2 linked regions of the Gloeocapsopsis sp. IPPAS B-1203 genome follow. The protein of the gene in region 1 interacts with the protein of each later gene in a pairwise test. Links are inferred from orthologs where the notes say so. Each region holds a gene or a part of one and is shown on either strand. Other genes may lie near its edges.

The links.
Region 2: the proteins of recA (region 1) and dprA interact in binary tests that used the Bacillus subtilis proteins (3 or more experiments, as listed by UniProt). The link is inferred for Gloeocapsopsis sp. IPPAS B-1203 from one-to-one orthologs.

The regions. Positions count from the first base shown.
Region 1 is NZ_PEIG01000005.1:16,809-24,917, reverse strand. The notes cover bases 3,334-6,226. They hold recA (recombinase RecA), read right to left. Parts: upstream 5,368-6,226; coding sequence 4,300-5,367; downstream 3,334-4,299. Other genes in these bases: xseA (exodeoxyribonuclease VII large subunit), read left to right, coding at 5,641-6,226; CSQ79_RS10015 (DUF1815 family protein), read left to right, coding at 3,760-4,104; CSQ79_RS10020 (DUF2839 domain-containing protein), read left to right, coding at 3,334-3,417. Also shown: CSQ79_RS10030 (cytochrome P450), read left to right, coding at 1-1,059; CSQ79_RS10025 (helicase C-terminal domain-containing protein), read left to right, coding at 1,357-2,928; more of CSQ79_RS10020, read left to right, coding at 3,205-3,333; more of xseA, read left to right, coding at 6,227-6,870; xseB (exodeoxyribonuclease VII small subunit), read left to right, coding at 6,967-7,221; CSQ79_RS09995 (DNA double-strand break repair nuclease NurA), read right to left, coding at 7,307-8,109. UniProt on the Bacillus subtilis protein: Multifunctional protein involved in homologous recombination, DNA repair and competence.
Region 2 is NZ_PEIG01000016.1:40,321-51,041, forward strand. The notes cover bases 3,065-5,836. They hold dprA (DNA-processing protein DprA), read left to right. Parts: upstream 3,065-3,784; coding sequence 3,785-4,888; downstream 4,889-5,836. Other genes in these bases: CSQ79_RS22435 (DUF2301 domain-containing membrane protein), read left to right, coding at 3,065-3,587; CSQ79_RS22445 (GGDEF domain-containing response regulator), read right to left, coding at 4,885-5,836. In the rest of the region: CSQ79_RS22415 (DUF2237 family protein), read left to right, coding at 1-100; CSQ79_RS22420 (hypothetical protein), read left to right, coding at 228-461; arginine synthesis PII-interacting regulator PirA, read left to right, coding at 716-868; CSQ79_RS22425 (DUF1361 domain-containing protein), read left to right, coding at 1,211-1,876; CSQ79_RS22430 (SAM hydrolase/SAM-dependent halogenase family protein), read left to right, coding at 2,120-2,890; more of CSQ79_RS22435, read left to right, coding at 2,928-3,064; more of CSQ79_RS22445, read right to left, coding at 5,837-6,078; CSQ79_RS22450 (sensor histidine kinase), read right to left, coding at 6,107-7,087; CSQ79_RS22455 (FIST signal transduction protein), read right to left, coding at 7,094-8,239; petA (cytochrome f), read right to left, coding at 8,801-9,781; petC (cytochrome b6-f complex iron-sulfur subunit), read right to left, coding at 9,872-10,411; CSQ79_RS22470 (DUF3067 family protein), read left to right, coding at 10,643-10,721. UniProt on the Bacillus subtilis protein: Protein that helps load RecA onto ssDNA during transformation. Binds cooperatively to circular ssDNA, is able to bridge different segments of DNA. Favors the loading of RecA onto SsbA- or SsbB-coated ssDNA and formation of RecA-DNA filaments.

The sequences.
Region 1 (8,109 bases):
CAGCGCCGCCTTGTGCAGCCTGTGTTTCACCAAAAGCTCATTGCTAGTTATGCCACGGTAATGGTCGAATATGCCGAACGAATGCTGACTACCTGGCAGGATGGAGAAACGCGGAATATTCATGCCGATATGATGCGTCTTACTCTCAATATTGTGATGAAATGTCTATTTAATCAAGACATTGATGAAGGAAACGCACAAGCGATCGCTCATGCGTTGGATGTCGCAATGAATTGGTTTGAAAGTAAGCGCCAGCAGAATTTTTTGATTTGGGAATGGTTTCCTCGACCAGAAAATATTCGCTATCGCAATGCTATTAGTCAAATGGACACGACGATTTACAGCATTATTGAGCAACGACGCACTAGCGGTGAAGATCCTAGAGATTTACTCTCAATGCTTATGCAGGCGCGTGATGAGGACGATGGTACTGGAATGAGCGATCGCCAATTACGCGATGAGGTGGCAACTTTGATGTTAGCAGGGCATGAAACAACAGCAAACGCGTTGACCTGGACATGGATGCTACTTGCTCAACATCCTCAAGTATTAGCTAAACTCCAAACTGAGTTGCAAGAAGTACTTAATGGACGTTCTCCTACTGTCGCTGATATTCCGCAATTGCGTTATACCGATATGATTGTAAAAGAATCGATGCGACTCTATCCACCAGTTGCAATTTTTGGGCGCGAAGCTGCAGTGGATTGTCAAATTGGTGACTACAACGTACCCAAAGGCTGTACGATTATGATTAGCCAGTGGGTAATGCATCGTAATCCTCGGTATTTTGCTGATCCCGAAATTTTTAAGCCAGAACGCTGGGCAGACGATTTAGAAAAACAACTGCCCAGAGGCGTTTATATTCCTTTTGGTGATGGACCACGCATTTGTATTGGCAAAGGTTTTGCACTCATGGAAGCTATTTTATTACTCGCAACAGTTGCTCAGAAGTTTCATCTCAATCTTTTGCCTGTTCCGATTGTGCCGCAGCCTTCAATTACTCTGCGACCAGAGCATGGTATCAAAGTGGTTTTGGAACTGAATGCTTCAGGGAAATAGTCTGCTTTTGTCAAGAGTTACAATGTCTGTTTTCTAGTATGTAAGTATCCAAACATGTACTTCTTAACTTCAGGGAAGCGCGATCGCATTAAATTTAGCTACACTGCATAAAGCCTCCCTACACTGCGATATCGATGAGTGAGTATTTCGGTTTTATACCTATGCTTCTCAGTGGTTGTAACAGTTACCAAGGAAGACTTTATTGTGTTTACACAACCCTACTTCCAGTCGCCTTGTGTTTGCATTCATAATAAAACAGGTGTGAGCAAACTAAGTTGATAGTACGAGTAAAACTACGTGATTGAAGCAGAAGTCCACTACTCACTGCATAACTTCCTGCGATCGCAGGGCGAAGCTTCCTGGCATCATCATTTAACGATGGCACGGTTGGTAGCACGAGGATTGCGGCTCAAGCGTAGTGCTTTAATTCAAGTCGGGGCTGGTAGTGGCTATCAAGGACGATATCGCCTGAGTTATCTTGCTCCCGCATTAATGTGGCAAGAACCTGTGATTATTGTTGCTCCTGAGGAAGTGCAGCAGCGATTATTGCGTGTTGAAATTCCGCCACTCCAGCAGTGGTTGCAAACTGATAAAAAAATTCTCACAGGTGATTCTTGGGCTTACGATAATTTTCAAGGGTTATTGATCGTCTCTCCTACAGCTTGGTTAGCAGCGCAGTTGGCAGGAAAAGGATTTCCTACGAGTATTCCTACAATTCTTGATGGCGTAGATGATCTGGAAATGTGGACTCGAACTCAACTTACGGCAAGTATTCAAACTGGTGATTGGGATGAATTGATGCTCGCTTTTCCCCAACAGGTAGAAGTTATTCGCAATGCACGAGTACAACTGACAAAAGCTGTTTTTCAACATCCAATTAATCCTTACGAGTGCTATCTATGCTCGCACCAAGAACAAGACATTCTCGCTAGTCTTTATCAAAGCCTAAAAATAAGTTGCACAAAAGATCAAGCGCGACACAGCGATGATACTGAGCAACTCGCTACATCCTCACATGACCTCTGGATGCCAGATGCTTGGCGTAAATTTTGGCAACACCCGCGCGACAATCAACTACTTTGGGCAACAATTTCGCGCTCTCAAGGCTTATTTTCCGTCCACTCTACGCCTGTGGAAGTTGCATCTGCACTTGCCCCAATTTGGTCTAGACAACCGGTTGTTTTAATTGGAAGTGCTTTGGATCAAGAGGCTGAAGCTCCCATCTATCGTAGAAACTTGGGTTTGGGCGAATTAACTTGTCTAAAGTTTTCTGACGATCGCCGTGAGAATCTTATTCAACTTTATTTGCCAGATCGCTTACCTTTACCAAATACACCAGAATTTCAAACTGCATTTATTGAGAAAGTACTTTCGCTCCTGAGCTTAACTGTGGCATCTCCTGGAGCAACTGTCATTTTGGTAGGAGATGTACCTCTCAAGGCACAAGTTGGTGCAACTTTAGCTGCAGAATTTGGTTCGCGGGTACAAGTTGAGAAAACGACTTTAGACAATCGCGGGATCTTAGTAACTGGTTGGGACTTTTGGCGACAGCATCAAAGTGAATTCCCAACTCCACAATTATTGATTATTGCCACGTTACCTCTCCCTTCTTTAGAAAATCCCCTGGTAGCGGGGCGAGTTGCTTACTACAAGCACAAGCATCAAGATTGGTTTCGTTTTTACCTCTTGCCAGCTGCTTTGAATGAATTAGCCCGCGCGATCGCCCCAGTTCGCGATCGCCAAGGTGTAGTTGCTTTGCTCGACAGCAGAGTCTTACACCGTAGTTATGGCTCTCAAATTCTAGCTGCTCTTAGTCCTATGGCTAGAATTGATTATTTAGATTCCAGTTTCCTCTCTCCAGCCAATTAAGGGACTAGGAGCGAGCGATTAGTGATGAGTGATGAGTGGCGCTTTGGCTAATGATTAGTAAGAGTGTGGGAGTGTGGGAGTGTAAAAGATAATTGTCAATTTCCCTCATACCCTACTACCCTACTACCCGCCTACCTCTTGCCCATTGCTGTCGTGCTGGTAGGAGCGCTATTATCAAGGCACAGCAGATGTTTGACATTGACTACGAGACTGATTACTGAGTATTTATTCAGTTTTTTCAATCTACAATCTCAAAATTCAGAATGGAATAGGACTATGGGCGAAGCAAAGCGTCGTAAAGCAGCACTAGGGGAGAACTACGGTAAAGAAGCTCAAATCCTTTCTTGGCTTCCTATCACCAAAAGTCAAGCCCAACAATTTAGTAAATGGAGCAATCGCGGTGCTTGGTTTGGTATTGGCTTTCTAGTTATTTGGTGGATCACTGTTCGGTTTATTGGTCCAGCTTTTGGCTGGTGGCAAGTGACCTAGTTCTGACTAAATTGATTTTTCATAAATGTCATAAAAATTTACGTTTGCTATTGTCACTCTTAAATAGCAGAGTATTAGGTGAGCCAGACTTGACTTTTGCGTTATTTCTAGCCACTGCTAACGACAGGAACACTCTGTGAGAGTGACAGTCTGTAGATTTAAGCAAGAAATATGACTTTTTGCATACAGTCAATTAGCAAATAATCAGTTAGCTTGTATCTATGTAAATGTTTATCTGAATTTAGATAGAATATTTACCTCTGAAATAAATATATTTTTAGGTAAATATAAAGAAAATCTAAAAATAGGTTTACAATTAAGTGTGGTGTTTGGAGGACGACCGTGTTTCTCAGATTAGCAGAACAACACCGACAATATGTCCAGGATCTCGTGATGAACCTGCAAGCTCTGGCAACCGTGTTAGAGCGACGTGGTTATTTGGCATCATGTTATACCTGTGGCGGGCAAATGAGCAGCGCCTCATTTATGGTTAGCTTGGGAGACAACCATTTGATTCGGTTTCTCGTGTCCGATTATGGCATCACTTGGACTGAGATGCGTGACGATCGCGAACTTATGAAGTTAGAGGGCGCTGAAGCAATTAGTCAGTTACAAGAACTTGCTAATTTAGTCAAACATTCTGTTTCCCCTAATGAATCACCAATATTGCTGAGCAAAAAGGTTTAGATATTGTGGCACTCTAAATCTATTAGTCTCAGCAGGTGGCAAAGCGATCGCTACTTAGGTTTATAGGACGCAACTGCGCAAAGATCAGATCCAAATAAAATCCCTAGCTCGTACAGCACAGCTAGGGATTTTAACTTAACAAAGTACTAGAAGTGAAATAGACTTAACTTGTCTTACCACTCCTAATAATTGTAATTATTCGTCAGCATCTAATTCTGCATCGTCTTCAGTTTCTCCAACTGAATTAGCAGAAACAACTGCTCCCATTTCCAGCTTTTCTCGAACTATCTGCTGAATTTGCTGCGCTAGTTCAAGATTTTCTTCTAAATATTTGATGGCATTATCACGACCTTGAGCAATATTATCGCCGTTGTAGCTGTACCAAGCTCCCTTACGGACAACAACGCCAGTTTCTTCTGCTAGGTCAACAATACAGCCTAGAGTTGAAACACCTTTGCCAAAAACAATATCAAATTCTGCCACTCGAAAAGGTGGTGCCACTTTGTTTTTAGCAACTTTAACTTTGACACGATTACCAAACTCTTCGGTACCTTTTTTCAAGGTTTGAATCCGGCGAATGTCGAGTCGAACTGAAGCATAAAACTTGAGAGCGTTACCACCAGTAGTTGTTTCTGGGTTGCCGTAAGTCACACCGATCTTTTGGCGCAACTGGTTGAGAAATATGACAGTACAGCCAGATTTACCAATATTACCTGTGATTTTCCTTAACGCTTGGCTCATTAAACGAGCTTGAAGACCAACGTGCGTATCACCCATTTCGCCTTCAATTTCAGCACGGGGAACAAGTGCAGCTACTGAGTCTACTACGACAATGTCTACAGCTGCCGAGCGGACGAGCTGATCCACAATTTCTAAAGCCGCTTCCCCTGTATCGGGTTGAGAAACCAGTAAATTGGCAATATCAACTCCCAGTGCAGCAGCATAGGTAGGATCGAGGGCGTGTTCCGCATCAACAAATGCAGCAACACCACCATTTTTCTGAACTTCTGCAACTGCGTGCAGTGCTACTGTCGTTTTACCAGAACTTTCTGGACCATAAACTTCGATGACTCGCCCTTTGGGTAAACCACCGCCCAAAGCTAAATCTAGAGTTAACGCGCCCGTGGAAATTGTTTCCACCCGCATTCGAGTGGCATCACCAAGACGCATAATTGCTCCTTTACCGAAGCTGCGTTCAATTTGGTTTAGCACCAAATTCAGGGCTTTTTGTTTTCCGGATGTATCAGTTGTATCAATAGCCATTATTGCCTCTAAGTAGGGAGGTTTAAAATTATTCTGGGAGTTATGACTAGTGCAGATATACTATTTTAGCTAGATTTTCTCAACTTTTGCATGAAACTTCGAGCCGAGTTTTAATGGTAAAACAAGTCACCCTCAATAAACGGCTGAACCATGAATCTACGTTTATCCTACGTAGTAATTTAGTAAGATTTTTAACCAAAAATTTTGGCTTATACATAAGAGATAATAGTTTTAAGCTTACCACTGACAACTAACTGTTCTTTTAGTTTTGTAATGACTTTTTATCAAGCAGATTTAGTGACGGATACTGCAATTTCTGTAGCTGGGTTAACCGCTTACATTCAGGCGCTGTTAGAGGAAAATGCCCAGTTACACCACATTTGGGTCATTGGTGAAGTTTCTAGCACTAATGGGCACTCTAAGGGGCTGTTTTTTACACTACAAGATACCGAAGGCAAAGCCGCGATCAACTGTGTGGTGTGGCACAGTCAAATAGAAAAACTGACACAAATACCTCAACGCGGAGAACAGTTAATTGTTTTGGGAAGTTTACGGCTATATCCTCAAAGAGGACAGTATCAGTTAACTGTATGGCAAGCTTTGCCAGCAGGCGATGGCTTACAAGCATTACGTTATCGCCAGCTACGTAACCGCTTAGAAGCCGAAGGGTTATTTGCCGTTGAACGCAAGCGATCGCTCCCGATCCATCCTCAGACAATTGCAGTTGTCTCTTCTCCTGCGGGTGCTGCATGGGGTGATATTCAAAAAACACTCCGCAGTCGTTATCCAGGAGTGCGCATATTGTTCTCTTCAGCTTTAGTTCAAGGTGAGCAAGCACCAAGCTCAATCGCAAAGGCAATTGCACGAGTGGAACAAGATGGTAGAGCAGAAGTCTTAATTTTGGCGCGGGGTGGTGGTGCGGTTGAAGAATTAGCTTGCTTTAATGATGAACGCGTAGTGAGAGCGATCGCCCAATGCTCGATTCCCGTGATTACGGGTATTGGTCATCAACGCGATGAATCTTTAGCTGACTTAGTTGCCGATGTTTGCGTCCATACTCCCACAGCAGCAGCAGTACAGGTTGTCCCTGAATTACAAGAACTTTATTTTGAACATCAGCAAAGAGTAACAACTTTGCATGCAGTCATGTATCAGCAGCTAAAGAACACAGAAAATCAGTTACAGGAATTTAAAATTCGTTTGCGACGTTTACGTTTAGATCAAAAAATTCCCCAAGAAAGACAGTTATTAGCATCGCAGCGTCATCAACTTGTCACCAGAACAAAGCAGCAGTTACAGCAAGCAACTTTACGCTGCCAGTTTTTAGAGCAGAAGTTAGCGAGTCTCGATCCTAAAGCAGTGCTAAAGCGAGGTTACGCTGTAGTTAGACAAGAGCAGGGAGCGATCGCGCGTAGTGCTAGTGACTTAACAATAGGACAAAAACTATCAATTCAGTTGAGTGAAGGTCAAGTTAAAGTCGAAGTGACAGAAATCATGAATTGAAAGTAAGTCATTGAACTTGATTTAATGTGAGATAGCCGTCTTTTGCTGTCCAAGTAGGCTACTTATCAAATCAAAAGCACTTAGTAACGGGTATTTATGGCTAGACGAAGTAAGGTAGTCAATTCTGACGCAGTAGATGCAACACTCAAACCCGACTGGAATTATGAAGCTAAGGTTGCCGAAGTAGAAAGAATTATTGCGCAAATTGAAGCTGGGGAGTTGGAATTAGAAGAGGTCTTTGAGAAATTTACAGCAGCTGTTGAATATTTACGTCAATGCGAAACTTTTCTCCAGCAAAGACAGCAGCAAGTAGATTTATTAATTGAAACTTTGAGTGATGAACCCGAATGAGAAGTCAGGGAATTGAAAAAGCAGAGGAGAATACTCTTTTCTATCTATTCAAAACTCATCACTCAAAACTCAAAACTAATCCCTTTTAGGCAATACTGCCGCGTTTGCGGGCTTCCTTGTAGGAAATTCCGACATTGCGTAAACCAGCTTTAATCATTTGTTGTTCGAGGAGGGTGAAGAAACGCGCGCGATCGCCACCACGAACCACGGCTTGATTGTGTGCTTCTGCAAGCGCTACAGGATAACCATATCCTTTTTGTACCTGTGCCAACATTAAGCTGAGGGATTGATCGAGTAACGCTTGGTTTTCTGCTACCCAGGCTGGGACTTCTATGCGGGCGATTTCTGTTCCTACATGAACGTAGCAAAAATAAACAGTATGGCAACCGTACAAGTCAAGAATGCGGTGCGAACTGCGCCATAGAGTACTGCGTTGTCCTGGCTTGAGGCTAGACGTCCATAGTGCAATATCTCGCAGGGGATCGAGCATTTGACACGGCGCTTTTTCGACAACAAGATTAGGACAATATGTCACGCAATCAGGATTTTCGTGCGGACACGCTTGTAAGCGTAAAAAGTTAATAGCTTCTCCACTACGCGAAGCACTGAGGTATCCCATCATGGGAATTCCGGCATCTTTAAGTTGATCCCAAGCATCTAAAATCGGCGGTAAAATGCGATCGCGGGCTTCTAAAGGTAATTGCTCTAAAAACCAATAAATCAGCGAACCATCCACCATTGCCAATAGTGGTACTTCACCCCTCGCCCCACGCTCCACGCCCCTCGCCCCTACAATTGCTAATTCCGCCAAAACAGTGGCTTCTGACGCAGTACGGCAATATCCCATCCATTCTTCCGTACGAATTCCCCACTGACGTGAAACATACA
Region 2 (10,721 bases), on another replicon or contig:
TGGGGTTGCCCCTCCTGTGATTCTATCTGCAACGCATGAAGCAATTTTGAATTTTGTCTCTCTACAAGACCTCAAACATCGCGCCTTGAATCTCGACTAGCTAGTACTTTCATCCCTTCTGAAACCTTATAGTTTTGTACAGGTGATACTCTTTTGGATAGATGAACTGCCATTTAGTTGTCAGTACAACTTGAGGTAGCAATGTCTAAGGAGGGTGTACATAGATCATGGCAGACAACGGAAATAACACAGCGTTAAGCAACCTGGAGTACGATCTACTGACAGCGTTACAGAATAAAGCAGAAGCTGTCAAAGCTTACGACACTTACATTCAAGATGCCCAACAAATGCAATCGCAACCTTGTGTTGAGCTATTTCAAAAGCTGCGTCAAGCAGATGTAGAGCAAGCACAGGAGATTCGTCAACATCTGCAAGAAGTTATGCAAAAAGGCAAAATGTAAACTAAGCTACACAAAACTTCAGTAAGTTTGAGAATTAAACGTGTCTTGAGTTTGTGCAGAATTTTTCATAATCTTTAGTGTATTGTGGGGTATTCACTCGAAAGCCCCATTTTTTATGGCAGTATTAGTTTAAATTTACCTCTTAAGACAGATTAATTAAAAGAAATATAAATTTATTCTGTAGCAGCTGTTACTGAATCCTGTCTTTGTTAGAATATCAGGATATAAATTGCAAATTACAGAGAACAATGATTATGAACAGAAAGCAACAAGCCGCAAAACAAGCAGCGGAAGCCCACCGCACTAATATCCAAAGAAGCTTGCAGCACCGATTAGAAGTTGCAAAATCTCAAGGTGATGAAAAGCTTATCCGACAACTAGAAGCAGAACTCAATTACTTTAACTAAACCAGAAATTAGCTGCTAGCTAAACACTAAAAGATAGCTTATAGAACGTAATGTGAGGGACATCATATATGATGTCCCTTAATTTTTTTGCTATCTTGATTTACTAATTGACTATAACTGCAAGACAAAAACTTAACACAGATATTTAAACAGCAGTATCTATCATAAGTTTGCTGAAAGTAAACAATCTTGTGTGTAGAGTTACCAATCCTTTAGTTGATCTCATACTAGAGAACAAAAATTAGGCAATATCTATATTTCTGAGCTAAAACAGAAATATCGCTTACTAGTAATCTAGTTCCTTAACAAACAGACATAGGAACTTTATTTGAGGAAATGGTAATGATAGAAATGTTTTTTAATAGCTTTCTATACATATTACAGGCTCATAGTCGTTGGATGAGTTGGAATTTGTTTTTAGCTTTTATTCCGTTAGGATTAAGCGTGCTTTTATTTCGACGTAAAAGTTTAAATCGTTCTCTATCTTGGTGGTTAGGGTTTCTTGTCTTTTTTGCTTTTCTACCAAACGCACCTTATGTTTTAACAGATATTATTCATTTAGTTACATATATTCGTAGAGTTGATTCTATATGGCTAATTACTTTAATTTTATTCCCCTTGTACTTGTTATTTATGTCACTAGGATTTGAAGCATATGTTATCTCTTTAATCAATTTAGGTTCCTATTTGCATCGCATAGGAAAAACTCGATGGATTACTAGCGCTGAATTAATTACTCATGCTTTGTGTGCTGTAGGAGTTTACTTAGGTCGATTTCAGAGATTTAATAGCTGGGACTTAGTTACACAACTAGATGTAGTGGCTACTAGTTTAATAGAAGATTTATTAGGTAAGCGTCCACTTGTTATTATTGCAATCACTTTTATTATAATTACTGTTTTATATTGGATTACCAAACAATTGAACTTGGGAATTATTTTACGACAACGCAGTTTTATCAAGTCGCGGCAGCAAAATTCAAATCGTGTTTCGCAAACTGAGACTTAATTGCAACGTAAATTTTATAAAAATAAAATAATCTTATTTAAGATGCCACTTTTTTTGAAAGATGAGCTGCTGATATCACTCAAGAAAGAGGTAAAAAGAAGTTTCATAATATGTTTGGAAATGCTATATGGTTCCTAAGTGATTCGTAATTAACAGCAGCATAGAAAAATAGCTGTTAGCTAATATTTGCGAACAATTAGCAATCTGGAGTGAATGCTCGTAACTTGAATAGAAATACTGTGTATGTTGACATTGCTAACTGACTTTGGATTAACTGATATATATGTGGGTGTAATGAAGGGAATAATCACTCAAATCAATCCTCATATAAATGTCATTGATCTGACACATCAAATTCCTCCTCAAAATATCGCAGCAGCAAGATTTTGCTTAATGAATGCTTATACTTACTTTCCTAGTGGAACTGTTCATCTTGGTGTTGTCGATCCTGGTGTGGGTAGTACGAGACGAGCGATCGCAGTAGAATTTGCCACAGGGTTTTTAGTTGGACCTGATAATGGTATATTTAGTGGTGTATTAAGTCAAACTCCTGCTTTAAAAGCGGTAGAATTAACGAACTCAGATTACTGGCGAGTTGCACAAAGTAGTGCCACATTTCATGGTAGAGATATCTTTGCACCTGTTGCAGCGCATCTTACTAGTGGAGTTTCTCTTGATGACTTGGGAGGCGTCATTGACGTTGCATCATTGGTAAAGCTGGAAATACCAAACTCCACTATTATGGACACAAGTATTCAGGGTTGTATTCAATATATCGATGGTTTTGGTAATTTAATTACTAATATTCCTGGCAATGACATGCTTAGTAAGCAGTGGGCTGTTATCGCCGGAGGAGTAGAAATACCAGGAGGTAAGACGTATAGCGAACAACTGCAGGGAAGTGCGATCGCTCTTGTTGGTAGTCATGGTTGGATTGAAATTGCAGTTAATGGTGGTAGTGCGCGATCGCAGCTACACTTGGATTATTTAGATCCTGTTCAAGTCTTGTTTTGAGTTAGGGTGGAATTGAACACATCACGGTCGATGACGTATGACTCAACATGTATCTGAATCAATCGTTTACCAAGGTCAATTTGGTGAATTCACAATTAATGAGGGCGATCGCACTGGCGTTATTGTCTATCGCACAGGGTTAATGGTAGCTGCATTGAGTTTTGCTCTTGGTAGTGCTTTAGTGTTACTGAATCACAATGCAGTGAATTTACAAATTCTAACTCCTTTATTTGCTTGTTTTTGCATAGCATTAGGCGTAAGCCTGTTTACAATTCATATTTATTTAGCAGCACTTCATCGATTACTCCAAATTTTTTGGGCAATTGGCACATTATCTGCTGTCTTTTTTGCAGTTTCTAGTGTTGAACCTTTAGCACTCACAATCTACAATCATCCAACGAGTTTGTTTGGTGTTGGTTTCGTTTTCGCTGCTTTGACGGGCATTTACTTTAAAGAAGCCTTTTGTTTTGATCGTTTAGAAACAAAAGTTTTGACGCCATTAGTACCCATTCTATTATTGGGTCATATATTACAAGTTTTACCTGTGCAATTGGAACAAATAATGCTAGCAGGATGGGCAACATTGTTTGTTGTATTTGCCTTGCGTAAGGTAATACAACCTATCCCTCCAGATATTGGAGATAAATCAGTTTTTGTTTATTTAAAACAACAGCGTTTTAAAAGTTCTGAGTTTTGAGTTAGCCCTGTAGATGAATATAAGGTTTAAAAATATACCGTACTTTATGAAGCGATCGCAGATATTAACCCACAATTTTTAAAAACAGTATGAAGAAAATAAAAGAATAGTGACAAGGAAATAGAGGCTAGGAAAAGATAGAAAGTAGGAAATTTGAACCTAATTCATTTTAAGCTTCTATCCTTGAGGAATAAAGATTGTTAGCTGAACGTGCTTACTGGCTTGCTTGGTCACAAATTAGTGGAATTGGTCCAGTTTTGTTGCAACGATTGCAACAGCATTTTGGAACTTTAGCTACAGCATGGGATGCGCAAGAACAAGAGTTACAGCAAGTTGAAGGTTTCGGAGTTCAGACAATTGCAGCAATCAGTGCAGGGCGATCGCATCTTCACCCAGAACAGCTTTTACTCGAACACCAACAACAAAACATAAATTTCTGGACACCTGTTGATACCGATTATCCTCAATTGTTGTTAGAAATTCCTAGTCCACCACCAATATTGTACTATCGTGGTAATGTCGATCTTCAGGAAAATTTTGGGCAAAAATCCCTGATTAGCATCGTCGGTACGCGCAATCCTTCAGAATATGGTAAGCGGTGGACGCGCAAACTGAGTACTACTTTAGCAAGAAATGGGTTTACAGTTGTTTCCGGTTTAGCAGATGGAATTGATACCGAAGCACATCACAGCTGCTTAGCAGCTGGAGGCAGAACAATTGCAGTATTGGGTACTGGTGTTGATATTGTGTATCCATCCCGAAATCGCGATCTTTATCAACAAATTCTCCATCAAGGGTTAGTTGTGAGTGAGTATCCTGCTAAGACACCACCAGATCGCGCCCATTTTCCCCGCCGTAATCGGATTATCGCAGGTCTAACTCGTGCAGTACTAGTTCTAGAAGCACCGACACGTTCAGGTGCATTAATTACTGCACATTATGCAAATGAATTCTGTCGCGATGTTTACGCCTTACCAGGATCTTTAGACAATCCGCGATCGCTAGGCTGCTTGGAGTTATTACATAAAGGCGCTGGAGCTATTTTAGGCGAAGATTCTTTACTAGAAATGCTAGGCTCAATGCCACAAATTGATCAGGCACTACCCTCAGCAACACAACTACCAGAATTAGCACCAGAGTTGGAGAAAATCTTTAGGGCGATTGCTGCTGAATCTATGCCATTCGACTTGATTGTACAACAAACCGGTTTCTCAGCGAGTCAAGTTTCGAGCGCACTTCTACAACTAGAACTTGTCGGGCTAGTGTCTCAATTACCTGGAATGCGCTATCAGCGGTGCTAAGGCGTATAAACACTATATCGATTGCGTCCTTCCCGCTTCGCCTGATATAGCGCTTTATCTGCAAATGCAATTGCACTCTTCCATGAAATATCAAGTTGTGGTACGGTGCAGGTAATTCCTAGACTTAAGGTGACGCAATCGCTCACTAATGATTGGTTGTGGGGAATATTGAGGCTGTAAATTTCAGTTACGATTGCTTCTGCAACTTTTTTAGCTCCTTTGACTGAAGTGTAAGGCAATATGACGGCAAACTCTTCACCTCCATACCGAGCAACTAAGTCTGTGGGGCGGTTTAAGACAGAACTAATTGCTTGAGCAATTTTCCACAAACATTCATCGCCTGCTTGATGTCCATAGTAATCGTTATAAAGCTTGAAGTGATCGACATCAATTAAAATCAGCGCTAAAGATTGCTGTTGGCATGCCAAAAACTGCCACTGTTGCTGCCAATACTCATCAAAGCGACGGCGATTGGCAACGAGTGTCAAGTTATCTACAATTGCTAGTCGGAGTAGTTCGCGATTGGCTTCTTCTAAGGCGGCTGTTCGCTGGGCAACTTTCATCTCAAGGGTGTATGTATACTCTTCTAGCTGGAGTTTAACTTGCTCTAAGCGATCCAGAGTGTGGGCGAGTTCAAGTTGCTGTTGTTGAATTGTGTTGATGTCTCGGTAAGATCGTAGTGCTGCAATTACTGTTGTTAACAGTTTTTGACGAGTGAGTTCTATTTTGAGTTTATAGTCATTGATATCGTAATTTAAAATAACAGATTCTTCAGGAGCTTCGCCAGGATGTCCCGTGCGCAAAATGATTCGGACATGCTGATTTTTGAGTTCTTCACGAATATACTGAACAACTTGCAATCCAGCATCGTTCGTTTCCATCACTACATCTAGCAAGATTAGCGCAGCATCAGAGTGAGCGATCGCTAGTAATTCTTTCGCCTCTTTACCTGAGTACGCAGACAAAAATGCGAGTTTTCTGTTCTCAAACTGAACGTTATTGAGTGCTAGTTGCGTTGCTCGATGCACATCAGGTTCGTCGTCTACAATGATGACATTCCAATTATTTGGTGGGATCGGCAGTTCCTGCGCCGCTGTCTCAGTTTCATCGCCAAAGCAGATCTCATCATCCTTCAAGAAAATGACATCTTGTTGAAATTGATTCTGCAATTTAGGGTTGATAGGAAACATCAATGGCTACTTTTGTTAAGTTGAAGGCTCAAGTCACCGAAGTAGGAAGTTCAATTATAAATAGCGTGCCCTTTCCTACCTCGCTTTGAACAGCAATCCTGCCTTGTAATTTTTGAGTAACTAGGTTGTAAGTAATATGCAATCCCAATCCTGTTCCTCCTTTCTCTCTGGCAGTTGTAAAAAAGGGTTCAAAGATTTTTTCTAAAATTTGTGTAGGGATACCAGTACCGTCGTCACGGTACTGAATTACGACTTGGTCGTTATGTTTTGTCACATCAAAACGCAAATGACCTTTTGCTTGTTGTGAGTAGCCATGAATAAGTGAATTTGTCATTAAATTAGTCACTACTTGAGCTAATGCACCAGGATAGCTGTGAATCGCGATCGCATCGTTGCCTTCAATTGTTACGGTGTGTAAGTTTTTTCTAAATTGAGGCGAGAGACTCATCACGACTTCCTCAAGGTAATGCTTAACAGAAAATGTGCGTTGCTCTAGGCTGGATTGATCGACAGCAACTTGTTTGAAGCTTTGCACCAATTCACCCGCACGATTGAGGTTATTTAAAATTAAGTTAGTACTTTCTTGAGCAATATCTAAGTAATTATTTAAAGTTGAACGCTTGAGTTGTCCTGTCTTGACTGTCATCATGAGCGATCGCGTTTCATCCATTAAAGTTGAGGCAAGGGTGACGCTAGTTCCGACTGGAGTACTAATTTCATGGGCAACACCTGCAACCAAACTACCCAAAGCCGCCATTTTCTCAGTTTCGACTAGCTTATCTTTCATCCTAGTCAGTTCATCAAATGCTTGTTCTAAATCAGCACTCTTTTTTTCAAGAATGCTTTGATATTCTTGCAAATCGCCAATGACACGCTTGAGCAGAAATTCCTTGCTACGATTCGTTGCTTCTAATCTAGCGCGATCAATTTCCGAACGTTCTAACTTCTTTTGAAGAATGCGAATTTCTCTATTTAGTTGTTTAATCTCAAGCTCAAATTTTGGAGACATAAGCTATCATTGGCTGCCAATCAATAAAGTGACAAATGTCGTATTGTGGAAAAAAGTTTGCCCTGTATTGCTCAGTGGTGCAATCTCTCCATAAGTGTAAAAACCGCACCCTGCTATGACTTGTTTTGAGGAGTGAGCGATCGCTTGGTATTCTTCATTTGCCCGTGTACCTAAAATGTGCCGTCGCCAAGCACACGAGAAAAATAGTGCTGCTTCTGGTGCTTGCCCTGGATATTTTGCCCATGCTTCTATAGAAGCCGTTTGTGAAGCAGTAATAACATCATCGATAGAAGCATCTGTAATCTGGACAACGGAATGCTCAGGGATATCTCCTGAAACAGTAATGCTACCTTGTTCTAAATCGTGACCTACTGATCCTCTTAAAAAAAATTGCTCTTCACCAGGTGGAAACACAGCAAGTGGGTAAACAGCATCAGGTGCTGAATTGTTTAAATAATAGTGATAGAAATCTAGAGCGGGCTTACCATCAATTTCATAAATAATATTTTTGTTGACTTTCGTAATCAGACTGCGTTTGCCAATAGGACGCCACCCACCCGCCACACCATAGGAAAAGAATAGTTTTCCAGCCACAAGAAGCACAGGAACTGCGTCACTCAAAACCTCTGTGTTGAAGAATTGATAGGTACGTTTGTATTGCCATTGATCTGCAGCAGCGCCACCAAAGATTGGGATTGTTCCTAAAGCTGCTTTTAGCCCTTGCAAAATCGAAACTGTGGAGGTAGTTAAACTCTCTGGCACAGTAATACAAAATTGAATAGGTAAAGTGAGGCGGTGTTTTGCCGTTTCAACTGCTTGTTGAGCGATCGCCTCTGGGTTTTGAGACACATTGCGCCCAATAGATGCTCGAAATTCTATATTGTCTGCACAAAAAAGCATCAGTGTCAATGAGTCTTGCTGAAATTCTAAAATTGAGGAAATTTCACCATCTGTTGTTCCTCCAATCAATTCAATCTTAGGAAAGGCTTCATTAATCTGTTGCAGAATTAAATGATGATCGAAGTCGATTGCAGCAAATAAAAGTCCTGCTTGTGGTGTCTGTGCTAGAGTACTCCGACACTGTTGGATAACTTCCTTGACAGCTTCTAGCGAATCAGGATCGCTACTATGACCAATCGCTACTTTTAACATTTTTAATAAACTGCTTTGATCGCAATGTAAATTTTAGCTATCAAATAAGTAGAGTAAGGGTAGGTATCTTGCCTGCCCCATAGTTTGTATTTCATTTGTTGACTACTTAGATACCTTCACAAGACTATAGTTCCCCAAAACATTGAGCAGTTATCATTAAGCACACTTAAAATAGAGAAAAAATTATTGAAACTTGCGATCGCATCTGACTTTTTACATTAAAAAATTGTGTTATGTCATTTCACGAGATGGTAGCTAACAATAAATTTTTCCCTCTTTCTGAAGCTACTTGTTTGTAACCAAATTAAAGTTAAACGTTCTTAAGTAAGTGCTCTACTGACGAACATTGTGTGGTTTTTTCGTATCAAGTTTTATGGGTACAAAAGAATTAAGAATTATAGTAATGGAAGTAAAGCTTAGGACATTCTAGAAGCTTAGAGCCAATATCCCAACTAAGCTTTTAACCCTAACTCCTGACTCTGTTATAGTTCAAACTACTGAAATAAACAAAAAGGACAGGCTAAAACCCGTCCTCAAAGAAGAATTCAATTAAACTCAAGTTTAGAAATTCATTTCTGCTGCTTGGACTTTCTCAACTTGCTTTTTCTTCAGTACTAGTAGTACTTGACATAGCATAATTGCGGCTAAAAATGCCATCAACCATTGAATTCTTGCGGTACTTTGGAGCACAATTTCACCGTCGTCTTGACCAAAGCCACCGACGTTCGGGTTATCAGTCAAAGCATCGCCAGCTGCTACTGCTTGTCCTTCGGAGACAATCAGTTTTGGTCCTAGAGGAATTGTCTCAACGACTGTTTCACCTGAATCAGCATTAATAGTGACTTGGTACTGTGTTGTTCCGTTTTCATCAGTAGTTTGAGCAATTTTAGCAATTGTTCCTGCGGCTGAGGCGTTGTAAACTGAGTTGTTACTTTTCTCACCTGTCGGGTAAACTTGACCTCGTCCGCGATTACCACCTACATGAACAGGATATTTGCCAAAGTGAATATTTTTGTCTGATCTTGGATCGGGTGATAGTACTGGAAAAACGATTTCTTGATACTGTTCGCCTGGTAGAGGTCCAACGATGACAATATTGTCTTTATCTTCGCTATAGGGTTGGAAGTAAAGATCGCCAACTTTTTCTTTCATCTCCTCCGAAATGCGTTCAGGAGGGGCAATCTTAAAGCCTTCCGGTAACATTAATACTGCGCCTACATTTAGCCCGCCCAAAGAACCATCACTAAGAACTTGCTGAGTGTTGGTGTCGTAGGGAATTTTTACAACTGCTTCAAATACAGTATCGGGAAGTACAGATTGCGGTATCTCTACTTCTGTAGGTTTAGCAGCTAAGTGACAGTTAGCACAAACAATTCTTCCTGTAGGTTCGCGGGGAGTTTCGGGATAGGTTTGCTGTGCCCAAAAAGGATAAGCAGCAGCTGACTGGGGAAGTACCAGATCGCTTGCTAGCAAGAAGGTGACAGTAGCGATCGCGATAACTAACGTTTTGACAATCGCTGTTGATAACAAAGCTTTTTTCATCAGTAACCAAACACTTATTTGTGACGAAGGTGCAAATGTATAGGTTATTGGCTAGTGTTTAGTGACTAGTCACTAGAACGCAGCACTTTTTTAAGTCCACCAAGGCGATTCACCAGTACGAAAATCTGTTTCAGTCCAAGGCGTGATGGAAATTTTATCGTCTTCTGGCTTAACATGGACGAGTGCTAACGATAGTGGTGCTGGACCTCGAACAACTTTGCCAGTTTCATCGTACTGCGAGCCATGACAAGGGCACTTAAACTTGTTTTCTGCGGCATTCCAAGGAACAACACAACCAAGGTGGGTACACACCGCGTTCATTCCGTAATCGCCAATTGCTTCTTTACTTTCAACGACAATATAAGTCGGATCGCCTTTGAGTCCTTGGGCGAGTACGCGATCGCCTGGATTGTGCGTTTCTAAGAAGTTACTGACGCTAATATCGTTACCTAGCGCGTCTTTTGCTTTGACACCACCGCCAGCACCACCACTGTTAGGTGGAATAAAGAACTTCACTACCGGATACAATGCTCCTAAAGCTGTTCCGGTAATCGTACCAAAGGTGAGCAAGTTCATGAATTGACGACGCCCCATATCGGGTACGTCCATGGATTTAGACATTTGAGCCATAATTTCTGCGCTTTGCTTGTGTCTTTGTTAACAACGCTGAGATTTGCTCCCAGAACCTCACTTATCCTCTGTTGAAGTCGGTCTACCACGACTTACAACAACTTTCAAGTCCCTCTTTTAAGAGTGTTTCCAGCCTTTTTCAGAGGATCATTACATTTCTTTATATTGGTATCATACCTGAGTTACGCAGCTTTACTTTATAACGAAATGTAAAAGGTCATCGGTAACGAAATGACAGGCAAGGAGTTACGCCAGCTATTGTTGAATAAGTGGGGGCGATCGTACGATGTCCAGTTACGACGTGTCCAAA